Regions from separate parts of the Halanaerobium sehlinense genome, predicted to be linked through region 2. Evidence: riboswitches for the same ligand, from Rfam matches in the RefSeq annotation. Region 2 holds a riboswitch; the other holds the start of a gene.
What was found. A riboswitch is a leader RNA that binds a small molecule or an ion and turns the genes downstream of it on or off. The one in region 2 is predicted to bind cobalamin.
Positions count from the first base shown of each region.

Region 1: it holds a riboswitch for cobalamin, as region 2 does, so the genes downstream of both, ACZ446_RS12840 (ribonucleoside triphosphate reductase) here and ACZ446_RS07625 (TonB-dependent receptor plug domain-containing protein) in region 2, are expected to answer to the same signal.

Region 1 covers NZ_AP042442.1:2,625,628-2,636,418, reverse strand. Annotated here, with positions in the region: gene ACZ446_RS12855 (metal ABC transporter solute-binding protein, Zn/Mn family) at 1-149, shown strand, start outside; gene ACZ446_RS12850 (metal ABC transporter ATP-binding protein) at 149-922, shown strand; gene ACZ446_RS12845 (metal ABC transporter permease) at 915-1,721, shown strand; cobalamin riboswitch at 1,894-2,081, shown strand; gene ACZ446_RS12840 (ribonucleoside triphosphate reductase) at 2,335-4,416, shown strand; gene ACZ446_RS12835 (anaerobic ribonucleoside-triphosphate reductase activating protein) at 4,417-5,115, shown strand; partial or broken gene nrdD (anaerobic ribonucleoside-triphosphate reductase) at 5,147-5,287, shown strand; gene ACZ446_RS12825 (cold shock domain-containing protein) at 5,429-5,629, shown strand; gene ACZ446_RS12820 (alpha-amylase) at 5,933-7,366, shown strand; gene ACZ446_RS12815 (gamma-glutamyl-gamma-aminobutyrate hydrolase family protein) at 7,590-8,354, shown strand; gene ACZ446_RS12810 (ABC transporter substrate-binding protein) at 8,380-9,927, shown strand; gene ACZ446_RS12805 (ABC transporter permease) at 10,039-10,791, shown strand, end outside.
Region 2 covers NZ_AP042442.1:1,584,909-1,595,699, forward strand. Annotated here, with positions in the region: gene ACZ446_RS07590 (TrkH family potassium uptake protein) at 1-1,000, shown strand, start outside; gene ACZ446_RS07595 (potassium channel family protein) at 1,049-1,726, shown strand; gene ACZ446_RS07600 (SIMPL domain-containing protein) at 1,787-2,563, opposite strand; gene ACZ446_RS07605 (ExbD/TolR family protein) at 2,691-3,089, opposite strand; gene ACZ446_RS07610 (MotA/TolQ/ExbB proton channel family protein) at 3,073-3,717, opposite strand; gene ACZ446_RS07615 (energy transducer TonB) at 3,733-4,428, opposite strand; gene ACZ446_RS07620 (hypothetical protein) at 4,698-4,952, opposite strand; gene ACZ446_RS07625 (TonB-dependent receptor plug domain-containing protein) at 4,991-6,793, opposite strand; cobalamin riboswitch at 6,929-7,109, opposite strand; gene ACZ446_RS07630 (YraN family protein) at 7,291-7,656, shown strand; gene ACZ446_RS07635 (YifB family Mg chelatase-like AAA ATPase) at 7,693-9,219, shown strand; gene ACZ446_RS07640 (QueT transporter family protein) at 9,202-9,648, opposite strand; gene ACZ446_RS07645 (ribonuclease HII) at 9,748-10,623, opposite strand; gene ylqF (ribosome biogenesis GTPase YlqF) at 10,610-10,791, opposite strand, start outside.

The DNA of each region.
Region 1 (10,791 bases), 1.0 Mb from region 2:
AAATTGATAGTACTAAAACAAGGGCTGTTGCAGAAGAATTGGGTGGAAAGACTATTCAGCTCAATCCATTAGCAGAAAACTATCTTCAAAATTTAAAAATGATGGCTGCTAAAATGGAAGCTGAACTTAAAGAAAGAGATGATAATTAGTGAGTTATGCAGTAGAACTGAAAGATGTTTCAGTTAAATATGGTAATTTGGATGCCTTGAAAAATATCAGCCTCCAGGTTGCTGAGGGTTCTTTTTTAGGGATTATTGGTCCTAATGGTGGTGGTAAAACTACTTTATTAAAGGTTGTACTGGGACTGATTGAGCCGGAAGTAGGAGAAATTAAAATATTTGGTCGTCCCTTAGATCAGGCAGTGGATAAGATTGGCTATGTGCCCCAAATTTCAAACTTTGATCGAAACTTTCCGATTAGTGTGCTAGATGTAGTTTTGATGGCTCGACTTGGAGGAAGAGTTAGATTTTTTCATCAGTATAAAAAGGATGATATAAAAAAAGCAGAGGCAGTTTTAGAGCAGTTAAATTTGCTGCAGCTTAAAGATAGACAAATTGGTAAATTATCAGGTGGACAGCTGCAGCGAGTTTTAATTGCCCGAGGTCTGGCTGTAGAGCCTGAAATTTTACTTTTAGATGAGCCCACTGCTAATGTTGATGCTAGAGCTACTTCGCAAATTTATCAGCTGCTGAAAGAATTAAATAAGAAAAAAACTATTATTGTTGTAACACATGATATGGCAGCTGTTTCTTCTTATTTTGATAGTTTGGCCTGTTTAAATGAAAGACTTTATCATCACGGTGATAAACAGCTGGATCAGCATACAACTGAACAGGTTTTTGGCTGCCCTGTTGATCTAATAGCACATGGACATCCTCACCATGTATTTGAACCTCATGGAGAGGAGGAAAATAATGATTGATGCAATTTTGAATTATCAATTTATGCAGAATGCTTTTTTTGCTGCAGTTTTGGCCAGCATTGCCTGTGGTCTGATTGGGACAATAATTGTTGAAAAAAAGCTTGTTATGTTGAGTGGAGGTATAGCTCATACCTCTTTTGGAGGTATTGGACTTGGATATCTTTTGAATATCGAGCCCATTTATGGAGCTTTTGGTTTTGCAGTTGCTGCTTCTTTAGCGATTGCTTCTATTCGCCGTAAAATTGGGACCGGATCTGATACCCTAATTGGTATGTTTTGGTCTCTAGGAATGGCCCTTGGAGTTCTATTTATCGGCTTTACTCCTGGTTATCCACCTGACATCTCATCTTATTTATTTGGCGATATTTTAACCGTTCGGAGAGTAGATGTCTGGCTGATGGCAGCTTTAACTATTTTTATGATAGCTGCAATCAGCAGTCTCTTTAATTATTGGAAAGCTTACCTATTTGATGAAGAATTTTTGCGGGTTTTGGGAGTCAAATCAACTATTTTAGAAAACTTTCTTTTTGTGATGATTGCTCTTGCAATAGTAATTTTAATTAGAGTTGTAGGAATAGTACTTGTAATTGCTCTTTTAACAGCGCCACCAGCAGCAGCTCGTTTATATACAGATGATTTAAAGAAAATTATGGGACTTGCTGTTATTTTTGGTCTTGTTTTTTCTTTTAGTGGTCTAACTTTTTCTTATTATTATGATCTTCCATCAGGAGCAGTAATTATTATTACAGCTGCACTATTTTATTTTACTTCTGTAGCTTTTAAAGGACGCAATGAATGATTATTTGTAAAACTAAAAATAGATTAAGCAGTATTTACTCTAAATATGATAATTAATTTGAGCTTAGCTGAGATTTTATTCTTTAAATGCATTTATTTAATTTGTTATTTTATAAAATATGTATTAAACTAAATATAAGTTAAATAAATTTTTTAGTAAAATTGAATAGTTTTAAATAAGGGTTTCAGCTATTATTTTAGCGACTATAGCTCAAATAATTGGCTGGATTAAAATGGGAAAGAGGTGAAAAACCTCTGCGGTCCCGCCGCCGTAAGGTTTAAAGATAATCAAAACTGCCACTGGGAATACTGGGAAGGCTGATTATCAATTGAACCGAGCCGGAAGACCTGCCTTTATTTAAACACCATAAACTCACGGGTCATGAGGGGGTGTTTGAGCGAATTTTATTTGAATTATTTTTAATAATAAATAGCTGATTTTAAATAAAATTCTTTAAGCAAACTTTAATTATTAATCCCTTTCGTGCAGAGCCTGTGCGGAGGGGATTTTTTAGTTTACATAGGTTATAAAAAAATTAGAAATAAGCAGGATTATTCAAAGTAGCAGAGAAATAATTAAATATAGACAAACATAAGTTCGAAAAGGAGGAATTATGAATTTAGATTATGTAAAAAAACGTGACGGGAAAAAAGTTAAATTCAAATCGGAAAAAATTGAAAATGCTGTGGCAAAAGCAGCTGCAGCAGTAGATCAGGTTGACCAGCAAATTGGTGCTGAGATAACAGCTGAGGTGATATCCTATTTAAAGATATTTTTCAAAAATGGTGGTACAGTAGAGGTAGAACAGATTCAGGATCTGGTGGAAAAAGTTTTGATCGAAAAGGGCTATGCCGAAATTGCAAAAGCTTATATTCTTTACCGGGAGCAGCACAGCAAACTCAGGGACAGTAAAAAACTCTTTGCTGATGCAGTTAATATTATGGATGATTATTTAGACCGCAGTGACTGGAAGGTAAATGAAAATTCCAATATGAGTTATTCACTCCAGGGCCTAAATAATTATATTGCTTCTGAGGTGACAGGTCAGTACTGGCTGCAGGAGATATATCCCAAAGAAACTGCTGAGCTGCACAGCGGTGGTGATCTGCATATCCATGATCTTGGTAATCTGAGTGTTTACTGCTGCGGCTGGGATTTAGAGGAGCTTTTGCGGAGCGGCTTTAGAGGAGTGGCAACCAAAATTGAAAGTGCACCACCCAAACACTTAAAGACAGCACTCGGGCAAATTGTAAATTTTTTCTATACACTCCAGGGTGAGAGCGCGGGAGCCCAGGCTTTTTCCAACTTCGACACCTATCTGGCTCCTTTTATAGCCTATGATGGCCTTAATTACGCAGAAGTTAAGCAGGCGCTGCAGGAATTTTTATTTAATATGAATGTCCCGACACGGGTAGGATTTCAGACTCCTTTTACAAATATTACCATGGACCTTGAAGTTCCCAGTTATTTAAAAGACCAGGCAGTTATAATTGGTGGTCAGTATCAGGAAAAATGCTATGGTGAATTTCAAGAGGAAATGGATATGCTCAACCGAGCCTTTGCTGAGCTGATGATGGAAGGTGATGCCAAAGGTAGAATGTTTTCCTTTCCAATTCCTACTTATAATATTACTGAGGACTTTGAGTGGGAAAATGAAAAGCTGGATCCGGTCTGGGAAATGACAGCCAAATTTGGGATACCATATTTTTCCAACTTCATCAATTCGGACATGGATCCTGAGGACGCAAGGAGTATGTGCTGCAGACTGCGCCTGGATAACAAAGAACTCCGCAAAAGAGGAGGCGGCTTATTTGGGGCTAATCCTCTAACTGGTTCGATAGGCGTAGTAACTTTAAACATGCCCCGGATTGGTTATCAGGCTCAGACTAAAGAAGAATTTATGCATAGAGTCTACTATTTGATGGATCAGGCAAAAACGAGCTTAGAAGTTAAGCGCAAAGTTTTAGAAACATTAACTGAGCAGGGATTATACCCCTACGCAAAGTTTTATTTAAGAGATATAAAAAAACGCTTTGATCAGTACTGGAAAAATCACTTTAACACAATTGGACTCAATGGAATGAATGAAGCTCTGCTCAATTTCATGGGTAAAGATATTTCAACTCCAGCCGGACAGAAGTTTTCTGAAGAAGTAATGGAAAAGATGAGAGAGCGTCTGCAGCAGTATCAGGAAGAAACAGATAATATGTATAATCTTGAGGCAACTCCAGCTGAAGGAACAGCCTATCGTTTTGCTCGTTTGGACAGAGAAAAGTTTGGAGATCAGATTATTGCTGCCAATCAGGAGCGAGTAATTAAGGAAGATGCAGATCCCTATTATACCAACTCAACTCAATTACCGGTAGGATTAACTGATGATATTTTTACAGCTTTAGAGCTGCAGGATGAACTACAGTCACTTTATACTGGGGGCACGGTATTCCACGGATTTCTTGGGGAAAAAATAGATTCCATTGAAGCTACAAAAAAACTGGTTAGAAGAATTGCTGAAAACTTTAAATTGCCCTATTATACACTAACTCCATCATTTAGCATCTGTCCGGTTCACGGCTATCTGCCGGGAGAGCATGAGTACTGCCCTAAATGTGAGGCAGAAGCAGAGGCTGAGCAAGGAGCAGTTGAGGCAAATTTTACTTTTAGCGAAAAAAACAATTCAGAAAGTGAAGTGGAGTAGATGCAGCTGGCCGGATTACAGAAGACCTCAGTTATTGATTTTCCCGATCAGATTTCAGCGGTGGTCTTTACACAGGGCTGCAACTTTTATTGTCCCTACTGCCACAACAGCCAGCTGATTCCGATGAAAATCCCAGCCGAGCAGGAGTTAATGCCGGAGGGAAATTTTTTCGACTTTCTTCAGCAGAGAAACAGTCTGCTGGATGGGGTGACAATTACCGGTGGGGAACCACTGCTGCAGCCTGATTTAAAAGAATTTATACAGAAGATCAAGCAGAATTATGATCTTTTAATTAAACTGGATACAAATGGCAGCAGTTTCGCTAAACTGAAAGAACTGCTGACGGCTGAGTTAATAGACTATCTGGCAGTTGATATTAAGTTTAGCTGGTCCAGTTATGATGAGCTGGCTCCAGGAAGATTGCTTTCAGAAATAAAAAAATCAGTCGAGCTGATAATTAGTTCTGATCTGGATCATGAATTCAGAACCACAGTAGTTCCAGGTCTGCATGACAGTGAAGAGGTTAAAAAAATTGCCAGCCAGATTAAAGGTGCTGATAAATATTTTATTCAAAACTTTAGGCCGCTTAATACTCTTGACCCAAATTTGAGAGAACAGCGCTCTTTTGCACCTTCAGAGCTGGAAGAATTTAAAGCAGCTGCAGCAAAGCATCTCAAGAATGTTCAAGTTAGAGATTAATTTTAAGAGGAGGCTAAAAATGGCTAAAAAACAAAAATGTGAGGTTTATTCGCGAGTTGTTGGTTATCTTTCACCTGTATCTGAATGGAATAAAGGCAAAAAAGAGGAATTTAAAGACCGTAAAACTTTTAAGAAGAACAGTAAATACCTCTATTTAGGAATAGACAAATAAATTTAAATTAAAGTAGAAAATCAACTCCATAAAAACCCTTGAAATGGAAATTTTCTTATGCTATAATTATCTTCGATGGGTGAAGTTTTAACTGAACGAACCCCAAATATAGAATATTCCTAGGGGGAATGAATTAATATGATTTACACAGGTAAAGTAAAATGGTTTGACGCGAAAAAAGGTTATGGTTTCATTGAAAGAGAAGATGGCGACGATGTATTCGTACACTTCTCAGCTATTGAGGACGAAGGTTTCAAAACACTTGAAGACGAACAAGAAGTAGAATTCGAAATCGTTGAAGGCGACCGTGGTCCACAAGCTGAAAACGTTGTTAAGTTATAGAGTTTAAAACTGTATAAACTAAGACAACTTACCCCGTCCAGGGTTCTGGGCGGGGTTTTTATATGTGTGATCGTTTACGTTCACTTATGTGCATGCACCGTGAACCTGTCGAATTATGTCTAATGAATTAAAGAATTAATCTATAATCTCCTTTTAAGGATATTTTTTCTTTTTAAACTTGAATTCAATGTAAATAAGATTCAATTTGTGATAAGATAAGGAATAAGGAGTAGTTTTTAGCTTAAATTTTTAGATAATTCAAATAAAAATGGAGCGAATTATTTGTTTCTAGGAGGTTTTATAGTGGAGAATCCTGTTATTTTACAGACATTTTATTGGGAAATGAATACAGGTGAGTATGCAGAAGAATATCCGGAAGAATCTAATCTCTGGAAACTGCTTGCTGAGCAGGCTGCTGAAATTTCAGAGTCTGGTTTTGATTTTCTCTGGTTACCACCTGCAAATAAGGGAGCAGCCGGAATAGAAGACGTTGGTTATGGAACTTACGATCTTTGGGATTTGGGGGAATTTAAGCAAAAGGGCACTAAAAGGACTAAGTATGGTACTAAAAAACAGCTGGAAAATGCTGTTGAAAAATTACATAAAAATAATCTGAAACTTCTTTATGATGCTGTTTTAAATCACAGATTAGGAGCAGATGATAAAGAAGAAGTTAAACTTAAAGATAATAAAACTGCTGAAGTCTGGACGGTATTTAATTTTGAAGCTCGAGCTAATAAACACAGTGACTTTAAACTTGACTGGAGAGTTTTCGATGGTGTTGACTGGGATGAAAGAACTAAAAGAGCTGGAGAGTTTCTTTTTAAATGCAAAGAGTGGGATGATTCTTATGAAGATGATTATTTAATGGGAGCTGACATAGACTATGAAAACCCAGAAATTAAAAAAGATGTTATTAATTGGGGGAAATGGATAGTAAATGAGATCGATTTTGACGGTTTTCGTTTTGATGCTAGCAAACATGTTGATAATCAAATGATTCATGATTTCATTGAGGAAGTAAATAAAAGTACCGATAAAGAATTATTCTTTATCGGTGAAGCCTGGGTAAATGATGCTGAGACTTTAAAGGATTATTTAAATACAGTTGGTCAAGATAGACTTCATGTATTTGATTTTCCATTAAGAGAAAATTTTGTGAAGCTGATGCAGGGTAATTTGGATATGCGCTGGCTGGGTGATAAAGGTTTGGTAAATCAAGAAGATTATAAAAGTAGAGCTATTACTTTTGTGGACAATCATGACACTGAGCGTGATGGTACAAATGAATATGGGACCGAATCAATTGCCTACCGGAAAATGCAGGCTTACTGCTATATTTTAATGCGGAGAGATGGAGTACCCACAATTTTCTGGAAGGATTATCACAGTCATGGGCTAAAGGAAAGAATTGATAAATTAATAGAAGCCAGAAAAAAATTTGCTTACGGAGATGCTTATGAAAGTGATCAAAATGATGAAAATACTTATTCCTATATTAGATCTGGAAATGAAGAACACCCTGGTAGCGGTTTAGTGATGATGATTACACAGCATGAAAATGAGGAGATAATTGAAAAAAAAATTAATACAGGGCAGGCCAATCAACTTTATTATGATTTCACAGGCAATATAGCTGAAAAAGTAGAAACTGATGCTGAGGCAAATGGGCTGTTTAAGGTGAAGGGGACAGCAGCAGAAGGGTATTCAGTTTGGGTGCCGACAAACAATAATTAAATTGATCAGATATTCTAATAATTGATGCAGGAAAAAGCTTAAGTTATGCAGAAATATTATATAAGCAGGGTTAAAATTTTAATAATTCTATTCCTTTACACTTTAATGTGATAAAATATTCAAAGTTGACAATAATACTAAAGATTGATATAATTTTTTAAAATATAATCTATATAGTAATTTTTGCTAAAAAAGTTAAAAAGCTTTTGGATGGAGGAAGAGTATGTACCCAAAAATTTTAATTACGTCTTTTAAAGTTCCAACAGAAAAAATGGGAGAACAGTATAGTTTAGAGGGAGTAGATTTTTCTTTAGTAACCCAGGATTATTCTGAATCCTTAAGTATGGCTGGTGCTTTACCATTAATAATGCCCTACCTTGAGTCAAGAATTGACGATAAAGAGTATATTAGAGAAGTGCTGGACGAGGTGGATGGTGTAATTTTACCTGGCGGAAGTGATATTGATCCTGCATTATATAATTCATATCCGGAAAAGAATTTAGGAAATATCACACCGGAAAGAGACCGCTGGGAGCTAAAAATACTGGAAATAGCTATGGAGATGAAGAAGCCTATTTTAGGTATTTGTAGAGGCTTTCAACTGATAAATATTTATTATGGTGGTTCTTTAAAGGTTGATGTCTGTGGTAATAATGATGAGAGTAAAATTCCACATATGGCTTTAATGGTACCTAAATATTATAAAACACACAAGTTAGAAATTAAAGATCACACCCGTTTAGCTAAGGTGTTTGCTGGAGATGAGGTTGCAGTTAATTCCTATCATCACCAGGCTGTTGATAAAGTTGGTGAAGGTTTGACGGTTTCTGCTGTAGCTCCAGATGGTTTTGTTGAAGGTATTGAAGATAAAAATTATCCATATTTGCTAGGAGTTCAGTGGCATCCTGAAATGATGGCTGCTAAAGATCCAATTCAGTTAAAGTTATTTAAAGACTTTGTTGATTTTGTGGACCGCACTAGAAAATAAGAGAGTATTTAAAGGAGGAAGTATGATGAAAAATAAGTTTTTAGTTTTATTATTAGTTTCGCTATTTTTGTTTTCCATGTTTTCAGCTGTTCAGGCACAGGAAACTGAGAGATTTGTAATGGGGATTGAGGATGAGGTAAGTAATCTGGACCCTGGTGAGACAACTATTTCGGTTAATGAGAGAGTTGCTTCTTTAATATTTGATGGGTTAGTAGAATATGGTGAGGCAAATAAGATAGTTCCAGGTATTGCAGAGGATTGGACGGTTTCAGAAGATGGTTTAGAATATACTTTTTATTTAAGAGAAGGTGTAATGTTCCATAATGGTCAGGAGCTTACAGCTGGTGATGTAGAATATACCTACAATAGAATTTTAAATCCGGATTATGGTTCCGGTTTAAGAGCTAAAATTGAGTCAGTTAACTCAATTGAGGTAATAGATGATTATACAATTAAATTTACTTTAAGTGAACCTTATGCACCATTTATTTTAGCTATGACTTTTGGTATTGTTCCTGAAGAATATGCCGAAGAAGTTGGAGATGAAGAATTGGGTAGGAATCCGATAGGTGCAGGTCCCTTTAAATTGGAAGAATGGGATGCAGGTAATCAGATAGTGTTGTCAGCTTTTGAAGATCACTGGAATAAGGTTCCAAATATTAAAGAATTAGTTATTAGATCTATACCAGAATCTGCAACTCAGGCAATGGAATTACGCAGCGGAGGTATTGATTTTGGTGTTAACTTAGATGTAGGTCAGTTAGAATCATTTACTGATAATCCTGATTATCAGGTTAAATCAGCTGCTGGAGCAGGGATTAACTTTTTAGGCTTTAACTTTGAAATGGAGCCAACACATGAGCGAGAATTTAGAGAAGCTGTACTGCAGGCAGTACCTTTTGATCAGATTATTCCACAGATTTTTGGAATCTTAGGTGAGAGAGCTTATTCAATGTTACCACCTACAATTTGGCCTGAAGAAAGAGAATTCCTCAAAGAAAACGCAGTTGGATTTGATCCTGAAGCTGCTGCCCAAAAATTTGAAGAATTAAAGGCAGATGGGGTTATTCCCGAGGATTATGTAGCTCAAGTTTATGTTTCAAACAGCCGTCCAAATCAGGTTAAAACTGCAGAAGCAATGGTTACTGCTTTAAATCAAGCTGGATTAGATGCTGAAGTAAATGCTATGGAATTTGGAACAATGTGGGATATGCTAGGACGTGGTGAAATAGGAATGTTCTTCTTGAGATTTGTTTCAGATCCAGATCCAGATTACTGGTTATATAGATTCTTTAAATCTCCTGATGCAGGGGGATCTTTAAACAGAGCTTTTTACTCAGATGAAGAGGTGGATCAGTGGTTAGAAGAGGCTCGAGCAATCTCCGATCAGGCTCAAAGAGAAGAACTTTATAATAAAGTCTTAAGAAAAGTCCTAATTGAAGATCTGGTTTTCCACCCACTAGCCCATTCAACTCAAATCTATGTAATGCAGGATAATGTAAGAGAGTTAGAGCCAGGAAATTCACTATTGATTCCTTTAGTTACACCTACTGCTAATGTTTATAAGGAATAAAGTTTATTTGAAGTGAATTATGGACTATTCTGAATAAAGAAAAATTATCTTAAATCACTATGCAGATAGCTTAGTCTATCTGCATAGTCTTTTTAGAAAGAGGTGAACAATTTGTTTGCTTATATTATTAAAAGATTGCTCTGGTTAATTCCAGTTGTGATAGGGGTCTCCTTAATTTTATTTGGTATCATGCAGCTTGTTCCCGGTAATCCAGCTGCCATAATGCTTGGTACAAATGTAACCCCTGAAGCAGTAGAAGCTTTAAATGAAAAATTTGGTTTTAACGAGCCTTTTCATATTAGATATTTTTTGATGCTTAAAAATTTTTTGACTGGAGAACTTGATTCTATCTATTATGGTGATAAAGTTATAAATATTATTGGAAGAAGAATGACAGCAACAATTGAGCTGGGAGTATTATCTTTAATTATTGCTGTTTTGGTAGCCATTCCGACCGGGGTTATTGCAGCTGTTAAAAAAAATTCTTTATTTGATCTCCTAAGTATGTTTGTTGCTACTATAGGTATTTCGGTTCCTGCTTTTTTTACAGGTATCATTTTTATTTATTTATTTTCAGTTTATTTTCAAATATTTCCTTCTTCTGGTTATGGAGGGCGTATTTGGACTTTATCTGGTTTGAGGCATTTAATTTTGCCGGCTTTTTCATTAAGTACAGTTATGATTGCCAGCACCAGCCGCTTAACCAGATCATCAATGCTTGATATAATGAAAGAAGATTATTTGGTCACAGCCCGTTCGAAAGGTGTGGCTGAGAAAATAATAATTTTAAAACATGCTTTTAGAAATGCACTGATTCCTATTATTACTAATATTGGTAATCAGCTGGCAATGATGTTTGGGGGA
Region 2 (10,791 bases):
TTTTAGTGCAGAAAGTCATAAAATTAATGTTTCAAGACCGGTTCCAAATGTTTTTAAAACTGTAAAAATACTCTGGATGATTTATCTTGGGTTTATGCTTCTGCAGAGTTTAATTCTTATTGCGCTGGGTTTATCTGTTTTTGATGCCTTTACTCACAGCTTTACCACCTTATCTACCGGAGGATTTTCACATTATGATGCAAGTGTAGCTCATTTTGCAGATAGCGGTTACAGCAACTATATTTTAATTGAATATGTCATAACATTTTTTATGTTTTTAGGTGGAGTTAATTTTTTACTTCATTTTAGATTTTTTACTAAAGATTATGAAAGCATTAAGAAAAATAGTGAACTAAAAACTTTTTTAAGGTTGATATTATATTCCACCTTTTTTATAAGTTTTTTAATTATAGTTTTAAATACTGCTGGTAATTTTAATGCTGAAGAAATTTTTAGAAAAACCATTTTTCAAGTAACCTCTATTATTACAACTACCGGTTTTGGAACCCATAATATTAATTCCAGCTTTTTCCCAGCTGCAGCCCGTCAGATTTTTATAGTATTTATGCTGATTGGCGGGAGTGTTGGTTCTACTGCTGGTGGAATCAAAGTAATGCGTTTAAATATTTTAGGGGGGTTATTTAAAAGGGAAGTTAAAAAGATATATCTGCCAAACCATGCAGTTTTACCTGTAACATTAGATAAAAGTATTGTTGATAGTGATGAAATTAATAAATTAACAGGCTTATTTTCTTTCTGGCTTGTCTTAATTGTCATTGGAGGGATCATAACATCCGTTTTTTCTGATCTCAATGGCTGGCAGGCTTTCTCGGGAATGTTTTCTGCAATGGGGAATATAGGACCTTTCTTCTTTTCTGTTGAAAAAATGGCTTCTTTGTCACCCGTTATTAAATTGACATATATCATTGGAATGCTTGCAGGAAGGTTGGAAATCTTACCAATTATTATCTTATTTTCTAGAAAAGCCTGGAAGGACTAAACACTATTTAAATTATTAAAAAAAATATAAAAACTGGAGGTAAAATAAATGTATATAATTATAGCTGGTGGAGGTATTGCTGGTAGAAATTTAACTAAAAATTTAGTCCAAAAACATGATGTAATTGTAATCGAGAAAGAACAAAGTGTTGCTGAAAAAATATACAGCCGCTATGGAGCAGTAACTGTGTTGGGAAGTGCAACTAGAATTGATATTTTAAAAGAAGCCGGTATTGAAAAGTGTGACGTAGCAATTGCAGTTATGAGAGATGATGCGGATAATCTTTCTTTTTCACTGCTTGCGAAAAACTTTGGGGTGGAAAAAATTCTAGTTAGAATGAGAGAACCAGAATACGAGAATGCCTTTGAAATGGCTGGCGCCACTAATATTGCTGCAACAATGGAATTGATTGTTGACCGCTTTATTACTGATATCGAAGAACCTGACGTAAGAAAAGTTGCCTCTTTAGGTGATGGAAAGGCTGAAGTTTCTATTTTAACCATACCACCTGAATCACCAATTTCAGGTATGAAAATATCAGAAATAGTTAGTCAAAAAAACTTTCCCGAAAACTGTGTAATTGCCGGTATTTTTGATAAGGCCCAGGACCGTTACATAGTACCACGTGGAAATAGAGAAATATTTGCTGGAAATCAGGTTTTTTTAGTAGCCTCAAAAGATGATATGGAAAGAGCAGCTGACTTTTTACTAAATAAAAATGATTAAAGAAAAGCTGAGTGCATTAAACCGCACTCAGCTTTTGTTATTTCTTATATAAAAATTATTTTAGTATAATTCTATTTCTGCTGAAACTGCAACATTTATATTTACCTTCTGCTCAGCCAGTGGAACTTCTGAAAAATTAGCTGATTCAGCACTTCTTGTCATTGATCTCAAAACATCATTGCCGTAAATATTTTGCTGACCAAAACTAATTTTTTGAATCCTATAATTTTCTTTATCCAGATTTTCAGCCATAAAAGCTGATTTTTCTTTTAAAGAGTTCAAAGCCATGGCTGTGACTTCTTCTAAAGCCTCTTCATTGCTTTCCAAACGGTAATCTATGTTTACTACTCTATTTGCTCCAGCGTTTAATAATTCGCCTAATAATACAGGCAGTTCACCTAAATTTTCAGTGCTAAACTTAATCCGATTGCTGACTCGATAGAAAGTTACTCTTTCTTCTTCATCTTCTCCGTTTAGTGATACATAATTAGTATAGGGATAAACTCTAAAACCCTGTGTTTCAACATTTTCTAATTCTTCTGCTTCTAAAATTGACATTAATTCACTTACAATTCTATTATTTTCTTCAACTGCTGCTGACTGTTCTCTGCTTTCATTTTCAAAACCAAGCACAACATCAGCTATCTCTGGATCATATTCACGCTGCTGAGTAATACTTAGATTAGTAGTGATATAGTCTTCTTCAACTGTTTCAACAGTTTCTTCTTTTTCTGCTGTTTGTACTGCTGGAGTATTAAAATATAGACCATTTACAACTAAAACTGATAATAAAATTAAAGCGATAAAAACTAAAAACATCCCTAGATTTTTACTCATAAAAATCCCTCCATTTAACTTTCATTAAAATAATTGTATTTTTATCTTTCTCTACTTATATTATTCTAATTAAATTATAAAATTCCTTTATTAATTTTTAATGAGATTTATAATTTTGATTTATTCACTAATTTTCTTCCCGTAGAGCAAATGAAATGTTCTGGTAGCTTTTATTTTTTAATTTTTCAATTAGAAATACTACTGCTTCAAAATTACTTTCTTTATCAGCATAAATTTTTATTTTATTATCTTTTTCAATTTTAATATCTGCAAGCAAAGATTCTATTTCCTGACGGCTGTACTCTTTTTGATTGTAATATATTTTATTATTTTGATCCAAAAATATATTAACCATCTCCACATTTTGTGTTCTACCAATACCGCTGTCCGGTACCGTAATGTTGTATAAAGCTTCCTCTCCCTGCAGTGTTGAAGAAACTAAAAAGAAGATTAATAATAAAAATACTATATCAATCATTGGGGCCAGATTTAAAGTTGAGCTCCTTTTTTTAGGCTGATAACTCATTTTTTTTCAACCCCTTTTTCGTTGTTTCCTTTATTTCTTTTTTAAAAAGCATACTCTCACTTTCTAAACGCAAATTATTCATTTGATTATGCAGTTTTTCTATTTTTGCATAAAAATAATGGTAAAATGCTGCGGCAGGTAGTGAAATTATCAGACCAGCAGCAGTTGTAAATAAGGCTTCAGAAATACCTAAGGCCATCTGTTCCGGATTTCCACCCAGACCTAAGACCTGAAATGTCTTGATCATACCACTAACAGTTCCTAAAAGCCCAAGAGTTGGTGCCACCTGGGCAATAAAATTTAAGAATCCTAAGTGTTTTTCAAGTTCTGGCAGCTGATCAACCTCTTCTGCATCAAGATAAAGTTTAAATTCTTCTCTGGTTTTTGGTTTTCTCTTTAAAGTATTACAATAAATATCTGCTGCTATTCCCTTTGTTTTATTTAATATATTACTCTGGCTATCTGAATTAAAATTTGAAATAGCCTCTAAATATTCATCTTTATTAATTGTTCTATATTTTAAAATAAAAACTATAGTCCGTTCGATTATTATAAATAACATTAAAAATGCTGCTAAAAGTAGTGGATATGATACAACACCTGCAGTTTCTATAAATTCTGTAATCATCTATATTACCTCCTTTTAATGTAACTCAAATTTAATTGGCAGATTTACTATTACCTCTATTTTTTCTCCATCTTTTTCAGCAGCTTTAAACTCCCAAATTCTTACCGCCTTCAGAGCCGCCTGGTCAAACGATTCGTAACCTGAGCTTTCATTAATCTTCAAATCATGTGTTTTTCCTTCTTTATCAATTCTTAATGAAATAATAACCTTACCTTCGATATTTCTCCGCCTTAAATTAGAAGGATATTCTGGCTGGCTGTATTTGCTAACTCCTGGTTTTTTAATTGAATCTGAACTACCTTTTCTTAGATCATAAACTTTATTTTCCTGGTCAGCTTTATTTTTTGCTGCAGCAGAATTATCAGCACTAACATTTGAGGTTATCTCATTATTTTTATTTTTAGTATCATTATTTATTTCTTCAGCATTGCTGACCTGCTTTGATTGAAGATCTGCAGCTTCGTTTTCTTGATTCGACTCTTTTGTCTCAGTTAGATTTGATTCTTTATCTGCTTCAGCTTCTAAATTAGCTATATAACTATCTAAATCAAATTCATCTTTTTTATTTTGCTCTTCCTGTTCTACAGATTCTTCTTTTTTGGAGTTATTTGCTGAATTCTGTATCCAGGCTGGTGGTTCAGCCACCTTTTCTTTCTCCTTATTTTGCTCTTTATCTTCAGCAGATTCTTTTTGTTTAACTGGTTGTTTCACTGCTTCTTTTCTATGTTTTTCTTTTGGTTCTTTTTTGATTTCTATTTTTTCTTTTTTTTCTAACTCAATTTTTTTATCATTTTGGTCATTTACATCATTCTTTTCCTGCTGCTTAACTTTTATATTTTTTACTTGTGATTCTTCCAGTTTATTTTCTGTCTGTATAACTTCTTTTTTAGCTGGTTCTTTTTCTTCTACTATCTTATTTTCAACAAGATCTTTCTTTTCTTCTGTAATTTCAACCTTTTTTTCAGCTAAACTATTTTTATCTACTTCCGCTTCATTTTTTGATTCTGGACAGCTGTTTCTTTTGTTTGAGACTTCAATTCATTCCTGGCATCTGACTGGCTTTCTCTCCCAGCAGGCTTTTTAGAAGCAGATAATAATAGTTCTATTTCAACTTCTTCTTTTTCCTGAATTTTTATATCTTCTGCCAGAAGCCTTAAAGAACCAGCTTCCAGCAGCAAGATAAGGGATAATGATAAGAGGAAGGCTGTTAGATATATTATTTTGTTATTCTTCATTATCATCATCCTTTCTATAAGTTAATTTGTAGGTTTAGCTAGAATTTGGTGCTGATACTTAGCATATAATTTCTTCCTGGCATAGGATAACCATCTACTACCTCATAATCTTTATCGAAGAGATTGTTGATAGAAGCTTTTAACTCAGTGGCATCATTAACATTTTTTATAATTTTTAAATCTGAAATAAAGTATGAATCCATATCCTCCCCAGAAGATCCATCTGTTCTTTCACCAGTAAATCTATTATTAAGAATATATTTTGTATCCTTCATTGTATATTTCATATTTAAACCAAATTTATGATATGGCATATCACCAATTTGTTTATCAGTTTGTTCATTATTAGCATCTAAATAAGTGTAATTAAAGTCTAAATCAAAATTGTTATTAACTTTCCTATTTGTATTTAACTCTATCCCTTTAATTGTAGCAGAATTGATATTTTCAGGAATAATATTAAATTTGATCAAATCATCAATGTTTCTTTTGAAAAACGTTATTTCTCTTTGACATATATTATCCATATACTTAAATCCAAAATCATAGGATACAGATTTTTCAGGATCTAAATCAGGATTATTTGCTCCAGGATAATATAAATCAAGATAAGATGGAGCTCTAAATGATTCTGCTGCATTTGCATTAAAACTCCAATTATTATCAATTTTATACACCATACCTAAACGTGGACTAATTTTAGAACCATATTGTTCATGATCATCATAACGAGCCCCTAAATTGAAGATGGTCTTTTCATTATGCATGTATTTATCTTGAATAAATATTGCTTTATTTAAATTATCCTCATTATAATTATCAGTTTCTACTCCATTTTCAATAAAATCCAGTCCATAACTTAAAGTATGTTTATTAAAATAATTAGTTTGCATAAATGAAAAACCTTTTTTATTAATATCAGTTGTCGTATCCCTTGTTAAATCTTTTAATTCTCTATCATTATTATAAACTGATATTTTACGATCCTTATTTTCTAAATTCTGCTTAAAGTTTAAATTAATATTCTGATCACTATCTTCACTTGAGCCATTTGGAGCTGGTCCATATGGAGATAACGAAGCTAAATATTGATCACTCAAATAATCTTCATCCTGGCCAGGATAATCAGTTTCACTTTCATTATTTTTAAAAGATAAGATTAAATCACTATAGTTACTTATCTGATAATTATATTTTAGAAAAAGATCTTCTCTTTCAATAGAACTTTTTTCGCGATGACCATCAGAAGACAATTTATCATATACTAAAATCAAACTATGATTATTATTTGAAAAGCTATGTGATAAATTATATTTTTGGGTATCAAAAGAACCAGATTCTAACTTAAGATTCGTTCTTTTAATATCTTTTGCTTCTTTAGTTATTATGTTAATTACTCCCCCCATAGCATTTGCTCCATAGACAGCTGATGCAGGAGATTTTAACACTTCAATTTTTTCAATAAATTCAACAGGTATTGATTCAAAACTAAGACTACCATCATTTGGATTGTTATATGGTTGACCATCTAGTAATATTAAAATTTGATCTCCTCTCATTCCTCGAATAATTATATCTTTACTATTGGTTACACCGCCATAATCTTTAATATGTACTCCTCCAGAACTACTCAATAACTCTGATAAATTTCTTGCACCACTCTCTTCAATCTCCTCCTGATCAATAACCTCAATACTGACCGGGGTTTCCATAATACTTTCCTCATAACGACTTGCTGTCACAACAACTTCTTCTAAATCCATAACTTCTTCCTGCGCACTTACCGGCACTGCTAAAATTAAAAGTGCTGTAAGCATGACTAAAACTTTTTTCTTTAACATTAACTATTCCTCCTTGTTTTTGTCTGCTCACAGCCACCCTAGACAAAATAGGCTATAAAATAGAAAAAGACACCCAGGTAAATTGAGGGTGTCTATAAATACTTAAATAGCCCACAACCATTCCTGTCTCGAAGATGGCTGTTATCCTTTTAGGCAGGTCTCCTGACTTTACAGCTCTACTGATTAACCTTCCCCATTATTATTAAATGAGTGATTTAACCAGCCTACTGATATACAGTGGCGGACCCGTTCAGGAATTTCACCTGATTCCCTATTATCTTCCATTTAAAGAAGCACCTAAAAAGAGAACATTATTTTCTTTTCTACTACTTTTATTCTAGTAATTTTTAAAAAGTCCTTTAAATTAGGACTAATTATTTTAAAAATTTTTGAAATCAGATCAAATATATAAATTTGTGAAAAAAATTATAAAAAAATAAAGGAGTTTCTAATTATTTACATAATTATATATTATATCTAAAAAAGGAGGTTTTTTAATGGCGTTACATAATAAAATTGGTGTTTTAGGTGAGGAGATTGCAGTTAGGTATTTAAAAAAAGAAGGTTATTATATTGTTGAAAGAAACTACAGAAATAAATTTGGGGAAATTGACATCATTGCTGCTAAAAATAATTATACAGTTTTTGTTGAGGTTAAAAGCAGAAGTTCAGAAAATTATATTGATCTGGCCCAATCACTCTATCATAAACAGCTGCACAAAATACGCAGAGCTGCAATTTTTTATTTCTCAGAAAAAAATATTCATTTAAGTTCAATCCGCTTTGATTTAATTGCCCTAAAAATTGATCCAACTGCTAAAAAAATTGACAAATTGAAACATTTTATTAATATTATTGATTAATTTTAGTAATCCACTGGCCTGCGAAAGGAGAAAATTATGTATTCATACCTCTATTCAGCTGTTATTCACGGAGTTAAAGCGGAAATTGTTAGAGTTGAAATAGATATTTCTAGAGGCTTACCCGGTTTCAATATAGTTGGTTTAGCGGGTAAAACTGTAAGAGAGTCTGCCAAAAGGGTGCGCTCTGCAATTATAAATTCTGGTTTTGAGTGGCCTGTTAAAAAGATTACTGTTAATTTAGCTCCGGGAAATATCAATAAATATGGTTCTCATTTTGACCTGGCAATAGCTGCAGTTTTACTAGAATCATCAGGTCAAATTAAAATTAAAGATAAAAACAAAAAGTTATTTGCAGGTGAATTAAGTCTGAATGGTAATATAAATCATGTCAAAGGTGTCTTATCTATGCTGCTGGCTGCACAAGAAAATAATTTTAAACAAGCTGTACTGCCAGCTAATAATCATAAAGAATCAATTCTGGTCAAGAATCTAAGTTCCTACTTGATCAAACATTTAAGTGATATTAATTACCTGGAAGATAACCAAGAAAACATTTTAACTACGCCAAAAGTAAAAATGAACTCAGTTATAGATTATACTGATCTTTCTGAAATAAGGGGTCAAAAAAACGCTAAAAAAGCTATTATCACTGCAGCAGCTGGAGGTCATAATTTACTTTTAATTGGCCCACCGGGCTGTGGTAAAACAGTTTTAGCAGAATCAATTGTAAAGTTATTAGCACCTTTAAATAAAAAAGAATTACTAGAAACCGCCTCAATTTACAGCATCAACAATAATTTAGACGAGTTGAGCTTGACCAAAAAACGACGCCCATTTGTAGCACCACATCACTCTATAACAGCTGCTGCTTTAATTGGTGGTGGTCATATACCTGTTCCAGGAGAAATATCTTTAGCTCACAATGGTGTCCTCTTTTTAGATGAACTGCCCGAATTCAAAAGCAGTGTGCTGGCTAATTTAAGAGAACCTCTAGAAAAAAAGAGAATAAAAATTGTCAGACAGCAGGGAAGCTATTACTTTCCAGCTAATTTTCAATTTATTGCAGCTATGAATCCCTGTCCCTGTGGTTTTTCTGGAGTTAAAAATCGAAAATGCAAATGTTCAGAAAGAGATATTGTTCGATACCAACAAAAATTATCAGGCCCATTAAAAGATAGAATTGATTTACAGATTGAAGTTCTACCACTAGAGAAAGATGAAATATTAACTGCTTCTCCTTCAGCCCAAGATAAAAATTATATTGATCAAATAGAAATAGCCCGCAAAATGCAGGCTGAAAGGTATCAAAATACTGATTTGAAAAATAACTCTGAACTTCTTTTAAAAGACATAGAAAAATACTGCCAGCTTGATCAAAGAAGCCAAAAAATATTAGACCAGGCTTATCAAAGGCTTAAATTAAGCGTCAGAGGTTATATCAGATTGATGAGGGTTGCCAGAACAATTGCTGACTTAAATAATCATCAAAAGATTAAAGATTCAGATTTAATTGAGGCAGTTGATTTTCGCTGGTATGCTGAAAAATCAGAAATGCTTCTTTAAATATTTAACCAGTGGAACTCCCAGAATTAAGACAACAGCAGCTTCACTTAGACCGATTTGAATTACATTTAACCAGTATGGAAGCTCAAACAAAAGATGGAGGTAAATACTGATTAAAAAGGCATTAAATAAAATCGGGCTTAAATAAGCAAAGATATTGTCTCTATTTTTATAAGTAACATAGGCAGCTAAAAGGGTAACTAAACTACCTCCTACTATATCAACCATACCAAGACCACCAATAACATTAGCTAACATTACACCTAAAAATAAAGCTGGTACAGCTTCAGGAAAAATTATTGGTAAAACTGTCAAAGCTTCTGCTGCTCTAAACTGAATTGGTCCAAAACTAACTGGTGCCAAAAAATAAGTTATAACAACATATAAGGCTGTTATTGCAGCTCCTCTGGCTATTTTTTTTGTATCCATTTTCTTATCTCCTTTCCAAGAGCTTATTTAGATTTTAAATGAATTATTTAAAGATAATATTTTTATTAAATTTACTTATTTAATTCTTTTTTAATTATTTTAATTTTCAAGTGCTTTATCAGGTACCCTACCAAAAGACTTCCGATGAATTGGTGATGAACCATATTTTTCTAGTGCAGCTATATGTTCAGCTGTACCATAGCCTTTATTCGACTTAAAATTATATTGAGGGTATTTTTCTGCGTACTTAAAAATAATATTATCCCTGCTGACTTTTGCAATTATTGAAGCTGCAGCAATTGCATTAATGTCTGCATCACCATCAATTATTGCCCGCTGTTCCATCGATATATTAGGAATCAGGTCATTTCCATCAACTAATAAAATATCTGGATGTTCTTCTAATTTGGGCAGCAAATTTTTCACTGCTCTCTTCATAGCCACAAAAGTGGCTTCTCTGATATTATATTTATCAATTTCACTGCTGCTTGCCATACCAACTCCAACGTGTGCCTTAGAATAAATTTCATCGTATAATTCTTCCCTTTTTTGGCGGGAAAGTTTTTTTGAATCATCAAGACCATATATTTTTTGCTCTGGGTCTAAAACAACAGCTCCAGCAACTACCGGACCAGCAAGCGGACCTCTGCCTGCCTCATCTATGCCAACAATAAGCTGATAACCCTGAGCAGAAAGTCCTGACTCAATTTCATTCATCTGCTCCCATTTAGTAATGATTGCTTCTTTTTTGGCAATCTTTCGCTCCAATTGAGCTGCAATTTTTTGAACACCTTTGCGAGAATCAGTCTTTAAGATTCCAATTATTTCGGGAAGCTGTTGATTAACCTCTAAATCAGAAGTTAATTTTTTAACATCTTTAATTGTCAGTTCACCTATCTTAGCTTCAGTAAAATCTTTTAAAGTATCCTGCTCTTTTAAACTATTTTTTTCATAATTTTGATCATTCTTCATCATTAGTTTCCACCTTTAGAGAAGCTGCTTCTTCTGGTTTTTCAAGAGTGATTCTGCCCAGTTTACCGTCTCTAAAATCATTGATGACTATTCCGGCAGCACGATTACGGTCAACCTTACCTCCGGTCATTAAACAGCCTCTTTTACGCGCTATATCAGCAAGTATATCGT